DNA from 4 places in the Paenibacillus sp. SEL1 genome. Region 3 is predicted to be linked to each of the others. Evidence: riboswitches for the same ligand, from Rfam matches in the RefSeq annotation. Region 3 holds a riboswitch; each other region holds the start of a gene.
What was found. Region 3 has a riboswitch for cobalamin ahead of ACYCSE_RS15935 (ABC transporter substrate-binding protein). Riboswitches for the same ligand answer to the same signal wherever they lie in the genome.
Positions count from the first base shown of each region.

Region 1: linked by a shared signal. The riboswitch ahead of metE (5-methyltetrahydropteroyltriglutamate--homocysteine S-methyltransferase) and the one ahead of ACYCSE_RS15935 (ABC transporter substrate-binding protein) in region 3 are both predicted to bind cobalamin.
Region 2: linked by a shared signal. The riboswitch ahead of ACYCSE_RS08425 (ABC transporter substrate-binding protein) and the one ahead of ACYCSE_RS15935 (ABC transporter substrate-binding protein) in region 3 are both predicted to bind cobalamin.
Region 4: linked by a shared signal. The riboswitch ahead of cobJ (precorrin-3B C(17)-methyltransferase) and the one ahead of ACYCSE_RS15935 (ABC transporter substrate-binding protein) in region 3 are both predicted to bind cobalamin.

Region 1 covers NZ_CM137723.1:1,638,224-1,640,426, forward strand. The annotation lists gene ACYCSE_RS07535 (anaerobic ribonucleoside triphosphate reductase) at 1-37, shown strand, start outside; gene nrdG (anaerobic ribonucleoside-triphosphate reductase activating protein) at 34-531, shown strand; cobalamin riboswitch at 714-909, shown strand; gene metE (5-methyltetrahydropteroyltriglutamate--homocysteine S-methyltransferase) at 1,071-2,203, shown strand, end outside.
Region 2 covers NZ_CM137723.1:1,836,188-1,838,390, reverse strand. The annotation lists cobalamin riboswitch at 727-930, shown strand; gene ACYCSE_RS08425 (ABC transporter substrate-binding protein) at 1,148-2,203, shown strand, end outside.
Region 3 covers NZ_CM137723.1:3,491,633-3,493,835, reverse strand. The annotation lists gene ACYCSE_RS15940 (FecCD family ABC transporter permease) at 1-307, opposite strand, end outside; gene ACYCSE_RS15935 (ABC transporter substrate-binding protein) at 304-1,311, opposite strand; cobalamin riboswitch at 1,520-1,713, opposite strand; gene ACYCSE_RS15930 (histidine phosphatase family protein) at 1,836-2,203, opposite strand, start outside.
Region 4 covers NZ_CM137723.1:1,611,351-1,613,553, reverse strand. The annotation lists gene ACYCSE_RS07415 (LOG family protein) at 65-619, shown strand; cobalamin riboswitch at 677-862, shown strand; gene cobJ (precorrin-3B C(17)-methyltransferase) at 1,173-2,203, shown strand, end outside.

The sequences.
Region 1 (2,203 bases), 1.9 Mb from region 3:
ACAGGCAGAAGTTCGAGACCGGGTGAAACATAAGTGAATTTGTGTGGCTACATTCCGGAATCTCTGAACGAAGGATACGGCCTGCGCACCGTTGTGTTCATTAGCGGTTGCCGTCATGCCTGTCCTGGATGCTTTAATCCAGAGTCATGGAGCTTCCGTGCAGGCGAGCCATTCACCCCCCAACGACAACAGGAGGTCATTCGTGACATCATGGAAAATCCGTTGTTGGATGGACTGACTCTCTGCGGGGGAGACCCGTTTTTCTCAGCAGCAGAATGCTCGCAATTTGTGCGTGACTTCCGCGAAGCCTGTCCCGACCGAACCGTGTGGGCTTACACTGGCTTTGTCTATGAAGATCTACTCACAGATCCGGAGCGACAGGAACTGGCACTTTTGTGCGATGTGATTGTGGACGGTCGTTTTGTAGAACAGCAAAAGGACCTGACCCTTCCCTTCCGGGGCAGTCGCAACCAGCGTCTGGTAGATGTAAAAGCCAGCATTCAGGCAGGTTATACCGTTTCATTGACATAAGGCGATGCTTACCCAGCAAGCAAGATGCTATATCTAATCTAAGACAAGCCCCCATCATGGGTAAGCTTGTCTTTTTTTCATATAGCTAACAGATTCCATTGGAGTTTCTATTGCGCATCCTGTAAGTTTCACTTATGATGGTGAACAAGTATACGAGTGCATAATTATTCGTCATACCTTAACCGCATAGCTTGGAGATAGGTGTCTGTTCTATTCAGATCAGGCTTAAAAGGGAAGCCGGTGCAAATCCGGCACGGTCCCGCCACTGTAAACGGGGAACTTTCAGCTGTTCATATATCCACTGGTCCACAGACCGGGAAGGAGTGCTGAGCGTCATGATCCGTAAGTCAGGAGACCTGCCTATTTTAACAACATCGCAAGTACCTACGGAAGATAGGGAGGTGTTAAGAGCAGTCGCCGTATTTTTGATTTTTTAATCACGGAGGCATTCTTTCCCCTACTTATTTTTAACCTTGGGGGGAAGAATGCCTTTTTTGGTACGTAAAAATAAAACAGCTACCCACTAGGAGGAAAAGTACATGTCCATTATTGAATGGCCTGAATTGTCCGGCTTAATTAGCAGTAATCTGGGATATCCGCGTATCGGCGAAAACCGGGAATGGAAGAAAGCACTGGAACGCTTCTGGAACGGCAGCATTAACGAAAGCGAACTGCAGACGGAGATGAAAAAATTACGGTTGGAGCATCTGAGCAAGCAGCGTGACAAGGGGATTGATCGCATTCCTGTCGGAGACTTCTCCTATTACGATCACATGCTGGATACATCTGTGATGTTCGGTCTAGTACCTGAACGGTTCAACTATCGTCCCGCAGGTCCGATTCCTCTGTCCGTGTACTTCGGGATCGCTCGCGGTCAGAAGGGAGCAACCGCCAGTGAAATGACCAAATGGATGAATACCAATTATCACTACATCGTTCCTGAATTGGCGAATGCAGTTCCGGTGTTCACTGAAAATAAACCTTTACAGGCTTATCGTGAAGCAAAACAAGAACTAGGTATTGATGGGAAACCGGTCCTCATCGGCCCCTATTCATTCGTTACCCTTTCCAAAGGCTATGATCGTAAGGAGCTTGCCTCTATTATAAGAACCTTCCTGCCTTTATACACCCGTGTCCTGTCTGAACTAGCAGCAGAAGGTGTTCAGTGGGTCCAAATCGATGAACCTGTCCTGACCACCTCATTCCCAGTAGAGGATCTGGGCATTATCCAGGAAGTCTATGAAGCTTTGACCCAAGCTGCGCCCTCCTTAAATATAATGCTGCAAACCTACTTTGGCAGCCTAGATCATTATGAGCGTCTGTCCGTACTTCCAGTACAGGGGCTGGGTCTTGATTTTGTGTATGATGATGGCGAAAATCTTCAGCATATATTGCAGCATGGCTTTCCTAAAGGAAAAACGCTGGGCGCTGGTGTCATTGACGGACGCAATATATGGCGCAGCGACCTGAACGCTGTAGCTGCTCTGCTGGGTCAGTTAGCAGAACAGACCACTGCCGAGCAGCTTATCGTACAGCCATCATGCAGTCTGCTGCATGTGCCAGTCAGCCTGGAGGCAGAGCACAAGCTGGACAAGGAGCTGGTGCAAGCGCTGGCCTTTGCTGATGAAAAGCTAGAGGAAATCGCCATCCTGACGGCTGCACTTGGCAAACA
Region 2 (2,203 bases), 1.7 Mb from region 3:
GAGAGGACGTATGCCTCTTTTCCGGCTTTTTGGCATGGAGTTATCCAGATAGTAGATACCCTTGCCGTGTGGGGACATATAGATAAAGCTTCGGGATGAAATGGGTAGCTCTAATTTGGTGCGTTTTCCAGTTTATGCGCTAGAAGAATTTGCTAGAGTGGTAGGAAGGGGCATGGTATAATCCAAATTATGGATTTTGAATAGTGGTGGATGTTTTCGGACCACGGTGCAGCTTCCCGAAAGGGGGTGAAGCCGATGGTCAACCTTGTGTCGTGCTACGATGTGTTGCGTTGGATGGTTACGTTACTAAGCCTGGTGTTTAGTATTCGTAAACTTTATCGCTGGCTACGTCGGAAATTTCGGACAAGCGAAAACCCACCGCGTAATTAGGTTAGGCGCCTAACGGTGGGTTTCGTTTGCATTAACATTTAGTTGTGCAGCGCGCCGTGGTGGTGATCCACAGCCTTTCAAGTCCTAAGAGTCTTTGCCGTTGGCGCGGCGAAGGCTCTTTTTAGTATACGGACACGGTGGTTTACTCTATACCTAATTTTAGCACGTTCATTTCGTGCACGCAATGAATAGCCATTACCTTCATTCTCGCCATATTGTTCAAATTTAAATTATTGTGCAGCCTTTATTGACAAGCCTGTGACAACAAAATAAGATCGTAATGGAAAGAAATAAAGGAAGAAAACAGGTGTGAGCCGGACGACTCTATGTACGGGGTTTTGTTGAGACCATGTGGATAGTTGTTGAGCGTGTTCACTTAAAAGGGAAGTTCGGTTGATTCCGACACGGGCCCGCCACTGTATACAGGCATCAGCAGGATACTGCTGGAGCTTTCAGAACAGCCACTGGAACTGTGAAGAACCGGGAAGGCCTGAAAGATACGCTTGGAGTCAGGAGACCTGCCTGTTTTGACATCACTGTCAGACCCACGGGATGCTGGGGAGGTGGTTAGGCGTGCTGCATACGGAATGTCTGAAACCGATCTGATCCCTTCTATGTTTTTGGAGTTGGCTTCGAGGTGTGTTTTGACATTTTATAATGAAAGCATTTCTGACTGCTGATCAAGTGGTCTGGAATGCTTTTTTCGCCTTTTGCGTTAGGTTTATATGATTTTACAAGATAGAGGGGGATTCATCGAATGATTAGCAATCGTAGCAGGCGCTCATGGTTGATATGTACAGGGGTGATGCTGTTACTGGCAGTTATGGCTCTTTCGGGATGTACTAGCAATAAGACGTCGAATAGCTCCGGCAAAGATGAGAACGCGTCAGCACAACAAACAGCGACAGGTAAAAAGCTGGTAATGGCGTATACATGGAAACCGTCAGGTGTTGACCCGCACGGAGATAATAGCTGGGATGTGATGCGATCCGGTGCAGGTGAGACACTGGTACGTTTGAATGAAAAGCTGGAGCCTGTGGCTTGGCTGGCAAAGGAGTGGAAGCAGGATAGTCCTACAGTTTGGACGTTCAGCTTGCAGGATAAAGTCACTTTTCATAATGGAAAGAGTATGGATGCAGCAAGTGTAAAAGCATCTTTGCTACGCTCTATCGAGAAAAGCCATCTGGCGAAGGATTTACTGAATGTGAAGTCCATTGATGTAAGCGGCCCGCTGGCCTTAAAGATCACGACAAACCAGCCGAATGCGGCGTTGGTGTCCAATCTAGCTGATCCATCGACGATTGTACTGGATGTGACATCGATGAAAGATGAGCAGAGTTACCCAGCGATGACAGGCGCCTTTAAAATCAAAGCGTTCAACAAGGACCAATCCTTGATCGTAGAGCGTTATGACGGATATTGGGGCGAGAAGGCACGATTGGCTGAAGCGACGATGAAGTTCATTACGGACGGGAATTCGCGCCTGATGGCGCTGCAATCCGGCGAGGTGGATGTAGCGACGGATATTCCGGTTGATAACGCAGAGGTACTGAAAAAGAACGACAAGCTACAGGTGCTGTCGGCTCCCTCCTTGCGCACCCATATGCTCGTGTATAATATGGAATCCCCAGTATTCAAGGATGCGGCGAACCGTAAGGTGGTGGACAGCCTGATTCCACGCACATCGATTGTGAGCGCCGTCATGAGGGGCTTCGGTACGGAAGCAAGCAGTCCGTTCCCGAGCATTCTTCCCTTCGGTAAAGTTGAGCGTAAAGCGCTGGACGGAACGGCGGATCAGCTGTTAACGAAGGAT
Region 3 (2,203 bases):
CCAGTGTATACGGATCAGCCAAAGGATTACGCAGCACACCCTGAAATCCGGCTCCCGCCAGCGCCAGCGCTGCTCCTACCAACATTCCTAGTAACACTCGTGGCAATCTGACCTTCAAAATAATCTGCTCTGAGGATGTATTCCAATCCGGTGTAAATGTATCGCCTAACCACGGAAGGTGGTTAACCAGAATGCCCGTGATCTGGCTGACCGGAAGCTTGGCCGAGCCGATGCCAAGACAGAGCAGCAGCGTCAGCAACAGCAAGACAAGACCTGTCCCTCCAAAGCCGATCAGTTTACGGTTCATTTGAAAATTTCAGGATACACGCCCTTGGCCACTTCCTTGAGACCTTCCGTTACGCGTGGACCCGGACGACTGATCAAATTATCATCCACGGCAAACACCCGGTTGTGGCGAACAGCCGATATTTGATCCCATCCACTGCGAGCTTTAATGATTTCGCCGAGCGTTTGGCCAGTTTTGTCGTCCTTGACACTTTTGCTGTACAAAATCACGTCAGGGTTCGCAGCAATAATATTTTCCTCACTAATTTGGTACCACCCCTTCTGCGTGGCACCTACATTTTCGCCGCCCGCCAAAGTAATCAGCTCGTCCATAAACTCACCTTTACCAACTGTCCAGCCTGGTGAAAACTCGACGTATACCCGCAGCTTCTGCCCTTTACCGATATTTTTAACTCCTTCTTTCACTTCCGCTACATCTGCTCTCATCTTGTCAGTCACCGCTCTCGCATCTTTCTGATGATCGGTGATTTTTCCATACAATTCGATGTTAGCTATGACATCTTCAACTGTCTTCGGTTCCGTTTTAAAAATCATAATTCCCATGTCGCGCAGCTTGGTCGTAGCCTGTTCACTAAGTGATATCCCTGCAAAAACGACTTCCGGGTTAGCAGCAATGATCGCCTCTTCGTTCGGTTTCATAATACCGCCTACTTTAGGCTTTTTCGTAGCTGCTTCCGGGTAATCAGAGTAGTCGGAGACGCCAACTATTTCCTTATCCAGCCCGATGGCGAACAGCGCCTCGGTTTCTGCCGGGGAGACGGAAACGATTTTATCCGGCGCTTTTTTGAATGTAAATTCCTGTCCTGTTGCATCCTTAACTGTGAGTGGGTAAACTGTTTTGCCCGGAGGCTCTTGTGCGGTTACGGTCTTTCCTGGCTGCTGTGCAGAAGTCTGATTCTCTTTATTTTCAGCATTTTTTCCATTAGCGCCACATGCACTCAGCACAACTGCCAAAATCAGAACCAATAGACCTGTTGTCCAAACCTTTATTTTTTTTCCTGCCATGATATGCACCCCTTCATAAAAAAATCGTTAAGAGCGTTACTTGAGCATCATCAGATATCTTCTAAATCCAGCCTTCTTTTCCTATCAAAAAACCCCCGCATCCTTATATCAGGACACAGGGGTCACGTTAGCGCAGATCGTGCGCAGGCGGCAGCTTCTTTCCGCACGGACAGTCACTGCGAACACGTCATCCTTTCCTCGAAGGATTATGGTGACAGGCGGACGGGCAGGTATCCTGACTTATGGTAAGATGCATGTCCTGAAATTCCTTCATATGCTTAGTAGCACATAAAGCAGGACTAACGGGCATGTTTCCATTTACAGTGGCGGGACCGCGCCGGACTTACACCGACTTCCCTTTTAACAGCGCAGGCAAGGGAAACCATAGTTTCATCACACCGCGCCGACCTCGTCTGCTGGATATTTGATGTAGTGGTAGTCAAGCCGTTCTTTTACTTGATGATTATAGGTTAAAATGAGGCGGCTTACAACCCAAACAGCCTCTTTATCCACTGGTGCCTAACCTAACGAGGGAGCATTTCCGCTATGTAATTGTGCGGTCCTGCCAGCCTCAATTGAATCCTAAATGCTTCTCCCGGCTTCGGATTCAGACTCCAAAAATCATGGCCCGGTATCAGCATACAAGCTAACTGACGAATTACGCCACCATGCGTAACGACCAAAACAGAGAGCGGCCCAGCAGTCAAATCCATGGGTCGAACTTCCATAGCAACACGCCATTCATACAGAGAGTCAAGAAATTTCCGCAAACGATTCACAAAATCTGTCCAAGACTCTCCTCCAGGAGGGGTTATCCGTTGCGGCTCATCAATCCAAGCGCGATACAACGACACATCCTTGAGCATGTCATACGTTTTTCCATCCCACTCGC
Region 4 (2,203 bases), 1.9 Mb from region 3:
ATATTTAGCTAATATAATGAATAAGTTTCGATGCATGATACTTAGGACAGGAGCTGAGACGTTAATGAATTCTATTTGTGTATTTGCCGGGTCCAGACCTGGACATTCATCGGTATATGTTGAAGCGGCAGGCAAGCTGGGAGAAGCCATGGCTCGCCATCATATCCGTCTGATCTACGGTGGCTCCAGTAGGGGGCTGATGGGAGAGGTGGCGGATGGAATACTGGCGGGTGACGGTCAGGTCACTGGCATTATGCCCACCCTGTTATTTGATGCAGAGATCATTCATCAGGGAGTTACCGAGTTCATTGAGGTAGCAAGCATGCATGAGCGTAAAGCGGCAATGAGCGAGATGGCCGATGCGTTTATTGCCCTTCCGGGTGGCTTGGGAACCTTTGAGGAGCTGTTCGAGGTATTGTGCTGGGCGCAAATCGGCATTCATCGCAAGCCGATTGGGCTGCTGAATGTGAATGGATATTTTGACCCGTTAGTAGAAATGGTGCGTCATAGCGTGCAAGAAGGGTTTACCGGGGCTGAGCATCCAGCGTTATTAAGTATCTCTGCGGACCCGGACGAATTGCTACATATGTTAAAAAATAAAGCAGAGAACTTGAAATAAAGCGTTTTTCGTGCTTGCACAACTGATTGAGGCAAGGTTATGATAAGACCCATAATCAAATAGCGGACAGACAAGGTGCCTTTGCGGTTGAGCAAAGGGTAACAGGGAATCGGGTGCAAATCCCGAGCGGTCCCGCCACTGTAAGGAAGAGGATTTTTTTAAATGGTCACTCGTGAAAAACGGGGAAGACGAAAGAATCTGTTGATGCCAAGCCAGGAGACCTACCTTGATCTGTATGCACCGTTAACCTTCGCGGAGAGGATGGGTGTACGAAATCAGGAAATCAGGCACACGTTGCTTTTTCCATGTTGGTTAGAGGTTTGCGTGGATATGAACGTGCAGCAGCGTTTGAAGCGTAAACAGACAGGTGGAAAACAACGGCAGGCTGGAGGAAGACAAATAGTGTCTTCTTACGCTGTTTTTTCGTCTGATGAGAGATACGTACATAGAAACCCCATCCGGGCAGGATGGGGTTTTTTGAGTTACACGATGTGCATAAATCATTGAAATAGATAGGATAGCTACCCTGAAAAGGGTGAATAGGAGGAGCACGATGAGCCCATTAGGAAAATTGCTGGTGATTGGATTTGGACCAGGAGATATGGAACATATCACAAAACGGGCGCTGGATGCGCTGGCCGAAAGTGAGGTCATTATCGGCTACAATACCTACGTTGATTTGATCCGTCCGTTGTTGAACGGACAGGAGATTGTACGCACAGGGATGACAGAGGAAGTGAGCCGTGCGCAGGAGGCGGTTCGCCAAGCAGAGATGGGCAAGAAGGTAGCTGTCATTTCCAGTGGAGATGCAGGAGTCTATGGTATGGCAGGGCTGGTGTACGAAGTGCTGATGCAAAAAGGCTGGCGACGCGAGGACGGGGTTGAGGTAGAAGTCGTGCCGGGGATCTCGGCTATTCAGTCCTGTGCTTCACTGTTGGGGGCGCCAGTGATGCATGATGCTTGCACGATCAGTCTGAGTGATCATCTGACCCCATGGGAAACGATTGTGAAGCGTGTAGAAGCAGCGGCTTCGGCCGATTTTGTGATTGCATTATACAACCCGCGCAGTGGTCGGCGTACCCGCCAGATTGTGGAGACGCAGTCCATTTTGCTGCGTTACCGCGATCCGCAAACTCCAGTTGGGTTGGTGAAAAGTGCTTATCGTGAACGTCAGCAAGTTATTGTAACGACGCTGGAAGATATGCTGAATCATGACATCGGGATGCTGACAACTGTAATCATCGGCAATTCCTCGACAACGGTGTATGACGGCTTGATCGTGACTCCGCGCGGATATCAGCGCAAATACACGCTGGATGCGACCGAGCAAGCGCTCAAGCCGCATCAGCGGCTCCGCACGGAAGCGGAGCCGTGGTCGCTGGGCGCACAAGAGGCTGCACCGCAGGCAGGCGCAGCCCCGACTACGCCCGCTGGACCCTCCGCGAGCGGCGCTGCGGTTGCGACGCAGGCACGCCCGCAAGCGATGGCTGCCGTGCAGGCAACGACCGCTGTGCAAACCGGCGCAGCAACCCCGGCATCGCTGGCGGCAGAGGCACTAAGCCGCCTCGCTGTCGGCGGCAAGTT